2 regions of the Aliivibrio thorii genome follow, and region 2 is predicted to be linked to the other one. Evidence: predicted binding sites of a transcription regulator. Region 2 holds the regulator's gene; the other holds the start of a gene.
What was found. Region 2 encodes CRP, which controls carbon source genes, mostly activating them, when cyclic AMP is high. Its sites were predicted from a motif close to TGTGANNNNNNTCACA; they were not measured.
Positions count from the first base shown of each region.

Region 1: AC2IP4_RS11200 (NupC/NupG family nucleoside CNT transporter) is a predicted target of CRP. The motif match lies at 4,230-4,245, and genes of this name have one in related genera.

Region 1 is NZ_CM170654.1:2,459,465-2,467,019, reverse strand. It holds gene AC2IP4_RS11225 (hypothetical protein) at 34-495, opposite strand; gene AC2IP4_RS11220 (DNA polymerase III subunit psi) at 662-1,063, shown strand; gene rimI (ribosomal protein S18-alanine N-acetyltransferase) at 1,053-1,499, shown strand; gene prfC (peptide chain release factor 3) at 1,586-3,166, shown strand; gene AC2IP4_RS11205 (TatD family hydrolase) at 3,403-4,179, shown strand; gene AC2IP4_RS11200 (NupC/NupG family nucleoside CNT transporter) at 4,379-5,662, shown strand; gene AC2IP4_RS11195 (XapX domain-containing protein) at 5,938-6,108, shown strand; gene deoC (deoxyribose-phosphate aldolase) at 6,374-7,150, shown strand; gene deoA (thymidine phosphorylase) at 7,267-7,555, shown strand, end outside.
Region 2 is NZ_CM170654.1:307,174-314,728, reverse strand. It holds gene cytR (DNA-binding transcriptional regulator CytR) at 1-463, shown strand, start outside; gene AC2IP4_RS01475 (SPOR domain-containing protein) at 641-1,216, shown strand; gene hslV (ATP-dependent protease subunit HslV) at 1,398-1,922, shown strand; gene hslU (ATP-dependent protease ATPase subunit HslU) at 1,945-3,279, shown strand; gene AC2IP4_RS01460 (OsmC family protein) at 3,378-3,779, opposite strand; gene crp (cAMP-activated global transcriptional regulator CRP) at 4,025-4,657, shown strand; gene AC2IP4_RS01450 (DUF1338 domain-containing protein) at 4,728-5,522, opposite strand; gene astD (succinylglutamate-semialdehyde dehydrogenase) at 5,535-6,992, opposite strand; gene astA (arginine N-succinyltransferase) at 7,005-7,555, opposite strand, start outside.

The DNA of each region.
Region 1 (7,555 bases), 920 kb from region 2:
TCATTTCAATAATGAGCATTCATTTTTAAACTATCATTTTAATCCCCAAACTTCTATTTTTGCTTTTTTGACGACTCCTGCTGCATTTAAAGTAAGATTACCCCTACTTCTATATTCTAGCCCTAGTCGGTCAAACTTTGCGGTGTCTGAGCTTGGAAGTGTATAGGCTCTTGTTGACATTCCTTTCGTCAAATTATCTACTGTTTTTAGTTTTTTATTTGAACCATCACTCATTGTGACGTTTATACTTTTAATATTTACAGCACCTTGAATACATTTTATTTTTATTTTCGAAAATGCTCTTTGACTAATAAAAGCAATGGGTTCGACGGTATCTGCTTCTTGTTCAAAATTAACCACTTTATCGCTAATTAAAACCCATTCATTTTCACTAGCATAAGCAGAATTTAACGACATAACATTAATGAGTAAGACCAGTAATAGAATTGCCAGTAATGAACAAATACCAGCAACTGTAAGTAGTTTTTTTTTCATCTACATAGCCTAAAATCAAAAGGGCTGAAGAGTCTATAAGATGAATACATGCCAAAGTCAGGTGGGTGTAAAATCAACGAACTGTTTATTATTTAAGACACTTCAAGTGGCATCCGTTCTAGAATATTGGTAATATCCCAACCCTTAAATTGACAGGTGAATTGAGATGCCAAAACAAGCGTTACAGTTTTTAAATGAAATGGATATTTCTGTTTGGCAAGTCAGACAAACTGAATATTTCGCAGCATTAAAAAACAGTACAATATCATTGTCTGAAACTTGTCAGTTATTATTTATCGCTTCTTCTGTTCCTACTGAGCGTGATGCTTTCCTATTTGGTAAAGTTCTTGCGAGTATGAAACTCTTACCAGAGCAGGCGTTATTTCTTCCTTCTGAGTCGTTAGAATATGTAGCTGAACACCATTTAAAATGGTGTTGGTTTTCAGGTGTCCCTATTACTGAGTTAGAAGGCGTGCAAACATTAAGCTCACCTCCTTTATTTGATATGCACACCAATACTCAATCACGACGCGATTTATGGCGACAAATTTGTTCTTATGACGATTAATATTCAATGCATTTCTGATTCTCATCTAGATGATATTTGGCGAATTGAAAGAGCGGCACATTCGCACCCTTGGGCAGAATCGATGATCCGAGATCTAAATAGTCGTTGTGCACAACATCGAGTGATGTTAGAAAACGATCAAGTTGTGGGCTATTTTTATGCTCAAAACGTGGTGGGAGAGGTTACTTTACTTAATATTGCTATTGATCCTGCATATCAAAGAAAAGGATTTGGTCGTAAATTGACTGAGTTTTTTATAGATATGTGTATGGAGCAAAGTGCAGAGTCTGCTTGGCTTGAGGTACGCGAAAGTAACGTAAAAGCAATTTCTTTGTATGAATCTGAAGGGTTTAATGAAGTGACTCGACGCCACGATTACTACCCAACAGCTAATGGTAAGGAAGACGCCATTATCATGAGTTATATATTCTTTTAATTCGGCGCTTTAGATAATGAACGTCTTTGAGTATAATCTCGCCTAATTTACATCCTTTCTGAAATCTTACAGGATTATCAACGCTTATGTCTTTTTTACAAGAAGTGGGTAAACGCAGAACGTTTGCCATCATTTCTCACCCGGATGCGGGTAAAACAACCATTACTGAAAAAGTATTATTATTCGGAAACGCGATTCAAAAAGCGGGTACCGTAAAAGGTCGTGGTTCAAACCAGCACGCAAAATCAGACTGGATGGAAATGGAAAAAGAACGTGGTATCTCGGTAACTACGTCGGTAATGCAATTTCCATTTAATGGTTGTCTTGTTAACCTTCTTGATACTCCTGGACACGAAGATTTCTCGGAAGATACTTACCGTACACTAACGGCAGTAGATTCATGCCTAATGGTTATCGATGCCGCTAAAGGTGTCGAAGATCGTACTCGTAAATTGATGGAAGTAACACGCCTACGTGATACACCTATCGTTACGTTTATGAACAAATTAGACCGTGAAGTACGTGACCCAATGGAAGTGCTTGATGAAGTAGAAAGCGAGCTAGGAATGGCTTGTGCTCCTATTTCATGGCCGATTGGTTGTGGTAAAGAATTTAAAGGTGTTTATCACATTCATCGTGATGAAACGATCTTATATGAATCAGGCCATGGCCATGAAATTCAAGAAGTTCGTACAATTAAAGGTCTTGATAACCCTGAGTTAGATGTAGCGGTTGGTGCCGAATTGGCTGCAAGCGTACGTGAAGAGTTAGAATTAGTGATGGGTGCTTGCCCTGAATTTGATCTTGAACTTTTCCTTGCTGGTGAGTTAACACCTGTTTACTTTGGTACTGCACTAGGTAACTTTGGCGTTGACCATATGCTAGAAGGTCTAACCGATTGGGCTCCAGCTCCACAAACACGTGAAGCAGTAGAGCGTCCAGTTGAAGCAACAGAAGAAAAATTCTCAGGCTTTGTATTTAAGATCCAAGCAAACATGGATCCTAAGCACCGTGACCGTATAGCTTTTATGCGTATCGTGTCAGGTACTTATACTCAAAGTATGAAAATGAACCACGTTCGTACAGGTAAGAGCGTTAGTATTTCTGATGCAGTAACCTTCATGGCAGGAGATCGCTCTCGTGCTGAGACGGCGTATGCGGGTGATATTATCGGTCTACATAACCACGGTACGATTCAAATCGGTGATACATTCACACAAGGTGAGAGTTTAAAATTCTCAGGTATTCCAAACTTTGCCCCTGAACTGTTCCGTCGTATTCGCCTAAAAGATCCATTAAAGCAAAAGCAATTGCTTAAGGGTCTTGTTCAACTTTCTGAAGAAGGCGCGGTACAAGTATTCCGTCCACTACAAAACAATGATTTGATTGTAGGTGCGGTTGGTGTACTTCAGTTTGATGTGGTTGTTTCTCGTTTGAAATCTGAATATAACGTAGAAGCAATCTATGAAGGTATCAGTGTAGCAACGGCTCGTTGGGTTGAATGTACTGACGGTAAGATGATGGATGACTTCCAACGTAAAAACCAAACTAACCTAGCGTTAGATGGTGGCAATAACTTAACGTATATTGCACCTACAATGGTTAATTTGAATTTAGCATCTGAGCGTTTCCCTGATGTTCAATTTAGAGCAACACGTGAACACTAATTTGTGTGATCATTAAAAAATAAACAACGGAGTCTTAACGGACTCCGTTTTTGTATCTATAGTTATCTGAGAAGTAATTAAGCTAAGTTGATGTTGTCGATATAAAAATAATAAGGATCTTTTATGTGGGATGTAATTAAGCAATGGATAAAAAAGTATGATGCTTGGTGCAACTCTCTTGGTTTAACGCCTGAGAATAAACGTAGTTGTATGCCATATAAGAAAGAGGATGAGTGATGTCCGTTGAATTTATCGACTCTCATTGTCATTTAGACTTCTCTCCGTTTGCTGACAATGAATCTTATTACCTTCAAAAAGCTCAAGAGAAAGGCGTAATTAAGTTTATTGTCCCTAGTGTAAATAAATCGAATTGGGTTCGTGTTCTGTCGTTATCGCAACAACATTCATCGATTTATTATGCATTGGGTATTCATCCTCTATTTATTTCTAATGATTATCAGAATGAGATTGATCTTTTAAAGCAATCCTTGCAAGAGCACCGAGAGAAATGTGTTGCTATTGGTGAGTGCGGCTTAGATTTCTGGGCCCCTGACTGTGATAGGGAGGCCCAAATTTATGTGTTTCGAGAGCAGTGTTTACTAGCTAAGCAGTATCAACTTCCTTTAATTATCCACAGTCGAAAAAGTCACGATGCTATTTTAAAAATATTACGAGGGATGAAATTAAAAAAAGGAGGAGTTATCCATGGTTTTAGTGGTAGCTTTCAACAAGCAGAACAGTTCATTCAACTAGGGTTTTATATCGGTGTTGGTGGGGTGATCAGTTATGAACGAGCCATTAAGACAAAGAATGCAATAGCTCAAATTCCACTTGATAAGATTTTACTCGAAACTGATTCTCCTGATATGCCATTGAGTGGATTTCAAGGCAAGATAAATACGCCAGATAAAGTCGCAAATTTGTGCGATTATTTATCTGTGATTAGAAAAGAATCAAAGCAATCGATTGCAAATGTTGTTTATAAAAATACCACCTCTTTGTTTGGGATTTGAGTTATTTGTCATTACTTTAGGTGCAATTGATGAATCTTTAGATTTTAACTAGTGATAAAGCTCACAATTATGAGTGAATGCATGATGTACGGACGGCGAATATGTGACAACAGCATTACTTTATAGGTGCTTCAGTGAGTATAATCGCCCCCGCTAATTTGAAACACGCCAACAATCAATTTTAGGGAAACTTTTAACTATGAGCCTGTTAATGAGCTTGGTTGGGATTGTAGCACTGCTTGCTTTTGCAGTACTTCTATCTGATAACCGCAAAGCAATCAATCTACGTACTGTCGGTGGCGCTTTTGCCATTCAATTTCTTTTAGGTGCATTCATACTTTATGTACCAGTGGGGCGTGATGTACTTTTAGGTGCATCTGAAGCGGTTGCTAATGTAATAAACTACGGTAACACTGGTATCGAATTCTTATTCGGTGGCCTAGTATCGGGTAAAATGTTTGAATTATTTGGCGGCGGCGGTTTCATCTTCGCACTGCGTGTTCTTCCTGTCATCGTATTCTTCGCTTCACTAACAGCGGTTCTTTACTACTTAGGAATCATGCAAGTAGTTATCAACTTCTTAGGGGGAGCTCTTCAAAAAGCACTAGGCACTTCTCGTGCGGAATCTCTATCTGCTACTGCGAATATTTTCGTAGGTCAAACAGAAGCGCCTCTAGTAGTTCGTCCATTCATTCCAAAAATGACTCAATCTGAATTGTTTGCAGTAATGTGTGGTGGTCTAGCTTCTGTTGCTGGTGGTGTACTTGCTGGTTATGCTTCTATGGGCGTTCCTCTAGAGTACTTAATCGCGGCATCATTCATGGCTGCACCAGGTGGCCTTCTGTTTGCTAAAATCATGAAACCAGAAACAGAAACGCCTGTTGATCAATTTGATGCTTTAGAGCAAAAAGGCGATGACAAGCCAGCTAACGTAATCGATGCTGCTGCTGCAGGTGCTGCAACAGGTATGCAACTTGCGTTAAACGTAGGTGCAATGCTTCTTGCTTTCATCGGTCTAATCGCGCTAATCAACGGTATCCTAGGTGGTGTTGGTGGTTGGTTCGGTATGCCAGAAATTACGCTAGAGCTTATTCTTGGTTACGTATTCGCGCCAGTTGCTTTCTTAATCGGTGTGCCGTGGGAAGAAGCGACAGTTGCAGGTTCGTTCTTAGGTCAAAAATTAGTAGTTAACGAATTCGTTGCTTACTTAAACTTTGCACCTTACCTAAAAGACGTTGCTGATGGCGGCATGTTAGTTGCACAAACTGGCGTTGAAATGTCTGAGAAGACGAAAGCAATCATTTCATTCGCACTATGTGGTTTTGCTAACCTTTCTTCTGTAGCAATCTTACTTGGTGGTTTAGGTAGTCTTGCTCCTGAACGTCGTCATGACATCGCTAAGATGGGTATGAAAGCTGTTGCTGCTGGTACATTATCAAACCTAATGTCTGCAACAATCGCAGGTCTATTCTTATCTCTATAATCGTTATAAAGTAAGTTAGATACCTAAAAACCCGCATTTATTGCGGGTTTTTTTATGCTTGTTATTAAATTAAAATTAGTGATGTGGGAATAAATGCATTTCACATTTTTTATGCAAAAAGTTTGAGATGCAAACCGATTGCGTTACCAGCTAGAAACATTCCCTTGGGTTAATCTTGATATAATGAGACCCATAGCAAGGAGAAAGACTGTTAGAGTTTGAAAACTAAACTACATTTAATGCATACACAAAAAGTAACTTGAGAGTGGATTATGTTGAATGAAGTTTTGTTATCAGTCTTTGCTGGTTTGATTGTTGGTGTTGTTTTTTCAGCAATTAAATTACCAATTCCGGCACCTCCAGTATTATCTGGCGTTATGGGTATCGTCGGTGTTTATCTTGGCGCTGTGGGGTATCAATGGATTATTGAGCGTTTCTTTTCATAATCTAAGTGTCTTTATATGGAAACATGGTTTCACTAGTGCCTCTGACGAAGTATTGATAAGATGAATCATGTTTCAACGGTGTCTCATGATGAGACGTTAAAGCGGTATTTATTCATTTCATGAGTAAGTACTGGCGGCAAAATGGATATTGATTGAGCGTTGTTTTGCTCAAGTCTTCAGGGAATCAAGTCCGCTCATTTGCTGTTGAACTTAAATATATGAACAGCAAAACTATCAAAGAATTTATTCTATTTTGGAGATAACAATGAGCGATTTAAAAGCAGCGGCACTACGTGCATTACAATTAATGGATTTAACGACGCTTAACGATAATGATACAGACGAAGCAGTAATTGCACTTTGTAAAAATGCAAAAACAGCAGTAGGCAATACCGCAGCAGTTTGTATTTACCCACGTTTCGTTCCTATCGCTAAGAAAACGCTGCGCGAGCAAGGCACACCAGAAGTGCGTATCGCAACAGTAACTAACTTCCCACACGGTAATGACGATATCGCTATCGCAGTTGCAGAAACGAAAGCCGCTGTTGCTTACGGCGCAGATGAAGTTGATGTGGTATTCCCATACCGTGCATTGATTGCTGGTGACGAAACAGTTGGTTTTGAACTGGTTAAACAGTGTAAAGAAGCGTGTGGTGATGTTCTGCTTAAAGTAATCATCGAAACGGGTGAGCTAAAAGAAGAAGTATTGATCAAAAAAGCCTCTCAAATCTGTATTGAAGCAGGCGCTAATTTCATTAAAACATCAACAGGCAAAGTGCCAGTTAACGCAACACCTGAATACGCACGCATGATGCTAGAAGTAATTCGTGATATGGGCGTAGCTAAAACAGTTGGCTTTAAGCCTGCTGGCGGCGTTCGTACTGCTGAAGATGCACAAGCATACCTAGCAATGGCTGATGATATTTTAGGTGGCGATTGGGCTGATAACATGCACTACCGTTTTGGTGCTTCAAGCCTACTGACTAATCTTTTGAATACATTAGAAGTGACAGAAGAAACAGCAGATCCAACTGCTTACTAGTTTCTCGTTACTTGATTTATAGCTAAAAAATAAATCGACTTAGGTGAGGCATTACCGTCTCACCTACCTCAACCCTACTTATATTAAATTACCCAACCAAGATTGGGGAGGCACTAATGTATCTACCACAAGAGATTATTCGCAGAAAACGTGACAATAAAGTACTAACAACAGAAGAAATTAACTTCTTTATTCAAGGTGTTGCAAATAATACCGTGTCGGAAGGACAAATCGCAGCGTTTGCTATGGCGATTTATTTTAATGAAATGACAATGCCTGAACGTATCGCATTAACCTGTGCAATGCGTGATTCAGGAATGGTGATTGATTGGAGTCACATGAACTTTGACGGACCTATTGTTGACAAACATTCAACAGGTGGCGTTGGTGACGTGACTTCATTAA
Region 2 (7,555 bases):
ATCTGGACCCGAAGACTCTGCATTGTGTCAATTTAGACATCAAGGTTACCAACAAGCCTTACGTCGTGCTGGCATTACAATGAACAATTCATATGTGCATTATGGCAACTTCAATTTTGAAGCCGGAACAACCGCAATTGCTCAATTGCTTTCACTTTCATCCCCACCTACCGCGGTCTTTTGCCATAATGACATAATGGCAATAGGAGCAATTCAAAAAGCAAAACAAATGGGATTCCGTGTTCCCCAAGATATTTCCATCATGGGTTTTGATGACATTGAATTCTCTCAGTATTGCGATCCACCACTGACGACTATTTCACAACCTCGTTATGAGATTGGTCGCCAATCTATGCTCATGCTTTTAGATTTACTAAAAGGGCATGATGTTCGTTCTGGATCTCGCTTACTTGAATCCTCGTTAGTACTTAGAGGAAGTACTGCACCACCAAAGAATCGCTAAAATAGGGCTTTAAACCAACATAAAAAGAGCCAACACACAAAAGTCATTCTTATAAGACGATGAATCTGTCTAAATAGTGACTTTTTGCGTACTTTTTTACACAAGTGCTGGTATGCATTCATACAACTGATTACCATAGCGTATTCTCTCTGTAATTCTGTATAAAGTTAAAGTACTGTGGCCAATAAAGATTATGTAAAACGTGGACGCTCTCCTAAGAAAGCGACAAAGAAACCAGCCAAGAAAAAAGGGGATAAACAACCTATATCTAATGGTTCAACACCATGGAAAGCAGTTGCTGTTGCCGCTCTCTTAGTCGCTGTGTTTGGTTACGCCCTTTACTTTCTAAATGACTCTCCTGCACCAGAGACAAAATCAACGGTGACGGAGGTTGTTCCAATTAAAGCTAAAAAGAAATCTAACACGGAAGAAATACCTCCAATGCCTGAAGAGCAGTGGAGCTATATGGATGAACTGCCAAATAAAGAAATTGAAGTTGAACAAAAAGAACTTAAAGTTTCTGAAATCCCTTATATCATGCAATGTGGCGCTTATAAAAATCGCTCACAAGCCGAAGAACGTAAAATGAACATTGCGTTCCAAGGGCTAACTTCAACGGTTAGGCATGCAGAAGGCAGCAGCTGGTTTAAAGTAGTTTTAGGTCCGTATAAATTTAAGCGTGATGCTGAAAAAGATCGCCATAAATTACAACGAGCTAAAATAGAGCCATGCGCTATCTGGAAAGATCAGTAAAGCTCAGTATAAAAAGTCGTAATAACATCACACATTTACCAAAAGGAGCACATCAAGTGCTCCTTTTTCTATTCTACTCATCTTGAAAAGCAACATCATCCCCCCCATTACAATAGTAATAATCATAAAGATTAATGTAAGAGTCTCATTAAATTACATCATCGAATAAGAGGTTTTACTCGTGACTACAATAGTTTCTGTACGCCGTGAAGGCAAAGTCGTGGTTGCTGGCGATGGCCAAGCATCTCAAGGTGATATGATCGCAAAAGGTAACGTAAAGAAAGTACGTCGCCTTTACAATGATTCCGTTCTAGTTGGCTTTGCTGGTAGCACTGCTGATGCATTCATTCTGTTTGACCTGTGTGAACGAAAATTAGAAATGCACCAAGGTAATTTAACCAAAGCTGCCGTTGAACTCGCTAAAGAATGGCGTAGTGATCGCGCTTTACGCCGTCTTGAGGCAATGTTAATTGTTGCTGATAAAACAACGTCTCTAATCATTAGCGGTACTGGTGATTTAATTAATGCCGATAATGACCTTCTTACCATTGGTTCTGGTGGCTATTTCGCTCGTTCTGCAGCAACAGCATTATTAGAGAACACAGAATTAGATGCACGTGAAATCGCAACTAAAGCATTAACTATTGCTGGTGATATTGACGTCTACACTAACCATAATCATACCGTTGAAGAATTGAACGTTTAACGACAGATAATAAGGAATACCCATGTCTGAGATGACTCCTCGTGAAATAGTACACGAACTAGATAGCCATATTATTGGTCAAGATAAAGCAAAGCGTTCCGTTGCTATTGCCTTACGTAATCGCTGGCGTCGTATGCAACTTAACCCTGAGTTGCGTGCAGAAGTTACACCAAAAAATATTTTAATGATCGGACCAACAGGGGTTGGTAAAACTGAAATTGCACGTCGCTTAGCGAAACTAGCGAATGCACCTTTCATCAAAGTTGAAGCAACTAAATTTACTGAAGTGGGTTACGTCGGTAAAGAAGTTGATAGCATCATTCGCGACTTAACTGATGTTGCAATAAAAATGACGCATCAACAAGCGGTAGACAAAGTAAAATTCCGAGCCGAAGAACAAGCTGAAGATCGTATTCTAGACATTCTATTACCTCCTGCACGCGATGCATGGGGTAAAAATGAAGAAGGTGATAATGACTCTGGTACTCGCCAATCTTTCCGTAAAAAATTACGTGAAGGTAATCTAGACGATAAAGAAATCGAAGTCGATGTTGCTGCACCTCAAGTTGGCGTAGAAATCATGGCTCCTCCTGGTATGGAAGAGATGACAAACCAACTTCAAGGTATGTTCCAAAACCTATCTGGTGGTGACACAACTAAAAAGCGTAAGATGAAAATCAAAGACGCACTTAAAGCCCTAGCTGAAGAAGAAGGTGCTAAATTAGTTAACCCTGAAGAGCTAAAAGAACAAGCTATTTTCAATGTGGAAAATCACGGTATCGTCTTTATTGATGAGATTGATAAAATCTGTAAAGATTCCAACTCTCAATCTGGTGATGTATCTCGTGAAGGCGTGCAACGTGACCTACTTCCATTAGTAGAAGGCAGCACAGTAAGTACGAAGCATGGTATGGTAAAAACAGATCACATGTTATTTATCACTTCAGGTGCATTTCAAATGGCTAAGCCATCGGATCTTATCCCTGAATTGCAAGGTCGATTGCCTATTCGTGTTGAACTTGAAGCATTAACTGCGAACGACTTTAAACGTATCCTGACAGAACCAAATGCCTCGTTAACAGAACAATACATCGCGTTATTAGCGACAGAAAATGTTAATCTTGAGTTTACTGAAGATGGCATTACTCGTATTGCAGAATCAGCATTCCAAGTGAACGAAAGCACAGAAAACATTGGCGCACGTCGTCTACATACTGTAATGGAACGTCTAATGGAAGAGATCTCTTACGATGCATCTGAAAAAGACGGTGAAAGCCTAACTGTTGATGCAGCTTACGTTACCTCTCGCTTGGGTGATCTAGTCGCAGATGAAGATCTAAGTCGCTTTATTCTATAATGGACGACTAATACTCGTAATTATCAGTTCATTATTACGAGTTAAAAATAAAGCCTCATACATCAAAATGTATGAGGCTTTTCTTTGCAAAGAATTATTTAAGCAATAATTTCCCAAGAATGCGTCACCTCAATGCCTTCACCTAGCATTAAACACACCGAACAATATTTCTGTAATGAATCAGCGGTGACTTGCTCAACCACCTTAGGATTAAGGTTATCGCCACTCACTTCAAAGTGAATATTAATATGAGTAAACAGCTTCGGCGCAGTTTCACGACGCTCACTTGATAGCTTTGCAACACAACCAAGTACTTCTTGATTTGCGGATTTTAGACCATCAACAACATCAACAGAACTGCATCCACCAGCGGCCATTAACACTAATTCCATCGGGCTTGGGGCTTTTTCACCACCATTTCCATCCATTACCACAGAGTGACCTGATTGAGATTGACCTAAGAAAGTAAATCCATCAATCCATTTAACTTCAGCATTCATAAAAGCCTCTTTACTACATAAAAGGAAAACTCATGATCCATTTCACGAAACTGTGCCCTTGGTCGCACTATTCATACGATCAAAGTCAAGAAATCGGTTGCGAAACAGGGTATGATTTTATCAATTATCTCAACGAACATGCAGCCTTGTTCCGATAACCATATTGTATAGGCCAAACTGATATTTGGCTCAGTTATTTTAAAATGGACATCGCCTACTTGGCAAACGCAGAGGAAGTATAAAGTATGGTTCTAGGTAAACCTCAGACAGATCCAACATTAGAGTGGTTCTTATCTCATTGTCACATTCATAAGTACCCATCAAAAAGTACTTTGATTCACGCGGGTGAAAAAGCTGAGACTCTTTACTACATCGTAAAAGGTTCTGTTGCTGTACTTATCAAAGATGAAGAAGGAAAGGAAATGATCCTTTCTTACCTTAACCAAGGTGATTTCATCGGTGAACTTGGCTTGTTTGAAGAAGGTCAAGAACGTTCAGCATGGGTTCGTGCTAAAAGCCCTTGTGAAGTGGCTGAAATTTCATTTAAGAAATTCCGTCAGCTTATTCAAGTAAACCCAGATATTCTGATGCGTCTTTCTGCTCAAATGGCAACTCGTCTACAAATCACTAGCCAAAAAGTAGGTGATTTAGCATTCCTAGACGTTACAGGCCGTATCGCTCAGACTCTATTGAATCTAGCTAAACAACCAGATGCAATGACTCACCCAGATGGCATGCAAATTAAGATCACTCGTCAAGAGATCGGTCAAATTGTAGGTTGTTCACGTGAAACTGTTGGCCGCATCTTGAAGATGCTTGAAGAGCAAAACTTGATCTCAGCACACGGTAAAACAATTGTAGTTTACGGTACTCGTTAATTTAACGCTTATCTTAAACAAATAAAAACGCAGCTCTTGAGCTGCGTTTTTTTATGCCTAAATTTTAGAATTAACTGTCTGTGCTTTCAAAAATTTTATCAGCAGATGCAGCGACAAATCCTGTATATATCTTGCCATTAGGTAGCGAATAACGCTTAGCAAACTCATAAAATCCACCAGGGATGTCAAACTCACCCTCAGTAAAGCTCACTTTCACTTTATCGGCCATGGTTGATGACTGTTCTAAGTAAACCTCAGGAGAGCCTTTCACTTCACCACCCACTTCGTTCATTGCAAAACCAGCATCACGTAAGTGTTGGTTCACATCAACCACTTCAGCAAACGCTTCAAGCTGATTAACATAAACCGTAAAGTGATTTGCGCCATAGCCATGAGCAGCTAACCAAGAAGCGTACTCACTCTCTTTTGCTAAGATTTGATATTCCTCAAAACTTAACGCCCAAGGACGGCCCGCTGAAAGAAAATCGCTGGTCGCAAAATAATGCGCTGGCACCTGTTCAACCAAAGCATGAATAATGTTCTGAGTCTCAAGCGATAGCTCTTCAACTAAAATCTCACTAATAAAAACAAGTGGCACATTAGGATCTGGATGCTCAAAATGCTGTGCTTTGAGTTTTTTAGTCTCAAAATCATACGTCTCACACGCTTTATACCCTATTGCTAAAAATGGGGCGGCTAACGTTTGCAAGCCAACCTTAGGCAAATTAAACGTACGTAATGCAATGTGATCGTTAATCAATTCATCGCCATTAGATAATAACTGATGAACCCTTCCTGCCGATGGGGATAAACGAGCAATATAATCTTGCCATAATGACGAAAATAAAGACGTTACGTTATTCATGCCTATCACCTCTTATAAAGTTAAACCCGGAGACAGTTGAGCGGGAATTTCACAGGTATCGCCTTCCATTGAGGCCATTGGGTAGGCACAATAATCTGCCGCATAGTAAGCACTTGGTTTCATATTGCCTGATGCACCCGGACCACCAAATGGCGCGTCACCACTTGCTCCAGTTAATTGACGGTTACGATTTACAATACCTGCACGAATATGCTCTACAAAATATTCCCACTCATTGTCATTCGTTGAAACAAGGCCTGCCGATAAACCATAACGAGTGTCATTAGCAAGCTCTACCGCTTCTTCTAACGTTTCATAGCGTACTATTTGCAATAATGGGCCAAAGTATTCTTCATCCGGCAATTCAGCAACATTAGTGGCATCGATAATGCCCGGAGAAACAAAGGCGTGACCTAAGCTTTTCGCCTCAAGCAGTGATTCACCACCTAAAGCTTGTAAATTCTTCTGAGCATTTAAAATAAACTCTGCCGCAGCGACTGATATTTGCGGTCCCATGAATGGCGCATTATCAGCAAACGGTTGATCAACCACAATGTTTTTTGCGACTTCAACAAGACGCACAACTAACTCATCTCCAGCTTGGCCTTTTGGCACATACAGACGACGAGCACAAGTACAACGCTGACCAGCACTGATAAAAGCTGACTGAATAATGGTATAAACCGTCGCTTCTTGATCACCAAAGTCTTTTGAAATAACCATCGGATTATTGCCGCCCATTTCTAGGGCCAGCATTTTCCCTGTATCTCCTGCAAATTGGCGATGTAGGATATGTCCAGTATTCGCACTACCAGTAAATAACAAGCCATCAATCCCTTTAGCGCTAGCCAGTGCTTCACCCGTTTCACGAGCACCTTGCACTAAATTAATCACACCGTTAGGTAAACCAGCTTGCTGCCATAACTTCATGATCACTTCACTAGTCCATGGTGTTTGCTCTGAAGGTTTTAATACCACGGTATTACCCGCAAGTAAGGCAGGAACGATATGACCATTTGGTAGGTGTCCTGGGAAGTTATACGGTCCAAAGACAGCCATTACTCCTAGTGGGCGATGTCTTAGTACAATTTTATTCCCTGCTGCTTCACGCTCTTTATGTGGCGTTCTTTCATGGTAAGCACGAATGGAAATCGCGATTTTCCCCACCATAGCTCCCGCTTCGGTTTTTGTTTCCCAGAAAGGTTTACCCGTCTCTTTTGCAATAACTTCCGCAACTTTATCAGCATTCTCTTTTACCAATTCAGCAAAGCGCTCGATAACCGCTTGGCGCGCTTCAAAAGGCTGCTTTTTCCACTCAATAAAGGCATGACGTGCCGCACTAACGGCAGACTCAACCTGCTCTTTGGTTGCGCTGTCTCCTTCCCACACCACTTCACTGTTGTATGGGCTTACTGATTGTATGGTTTCACCTTGTCCTGAAACCCAATCCCCTGCAATCCAATGTGTCATATCCTTTATCCCCTATTGAGCTAATAAACGTACGTAATCATCGACTTCTACTTGCAATGCCGTTGCCGCTTCTTGCGTTAAATGAACGGTATCAGTCGCTTTATCATAAGCGGCGGTGGTTGCTGTTGCTCTGAAATTCTCAAACGATGTGTTTGCAATTAAATACTGCTGTGAGCTGTTATGCTCTGTGATGATCACTTTAGCTTTAAATGAATTTCGCACCGATTCAATGCTGCGTAAATCACATTCAACCGTTGGCCCTGCATCAAAAATATCGACATAACCTCGACAGCGGAAACCTTCATTTTCTAATAGTCTTAGAGCAGGTTTAGTGTTGTCATGCACCTTACCGATAACCGCCTGAGCCTCTTTACTTAATAAGCTAACGTAGATTGGTAGCTTAGGCATAAGATCAGCAATGAATCCTTTATATCCAATACCCGTTAGATAATCCGCTTCAGTAAAATCAATTGAGAAGAAGTGTTTTTGCAGCCATTTCCAAAATGGTGACTCCCCTTCTGCATCAGAAACACCACGCATTTCTGCAAAAATAGTGTCTGAAA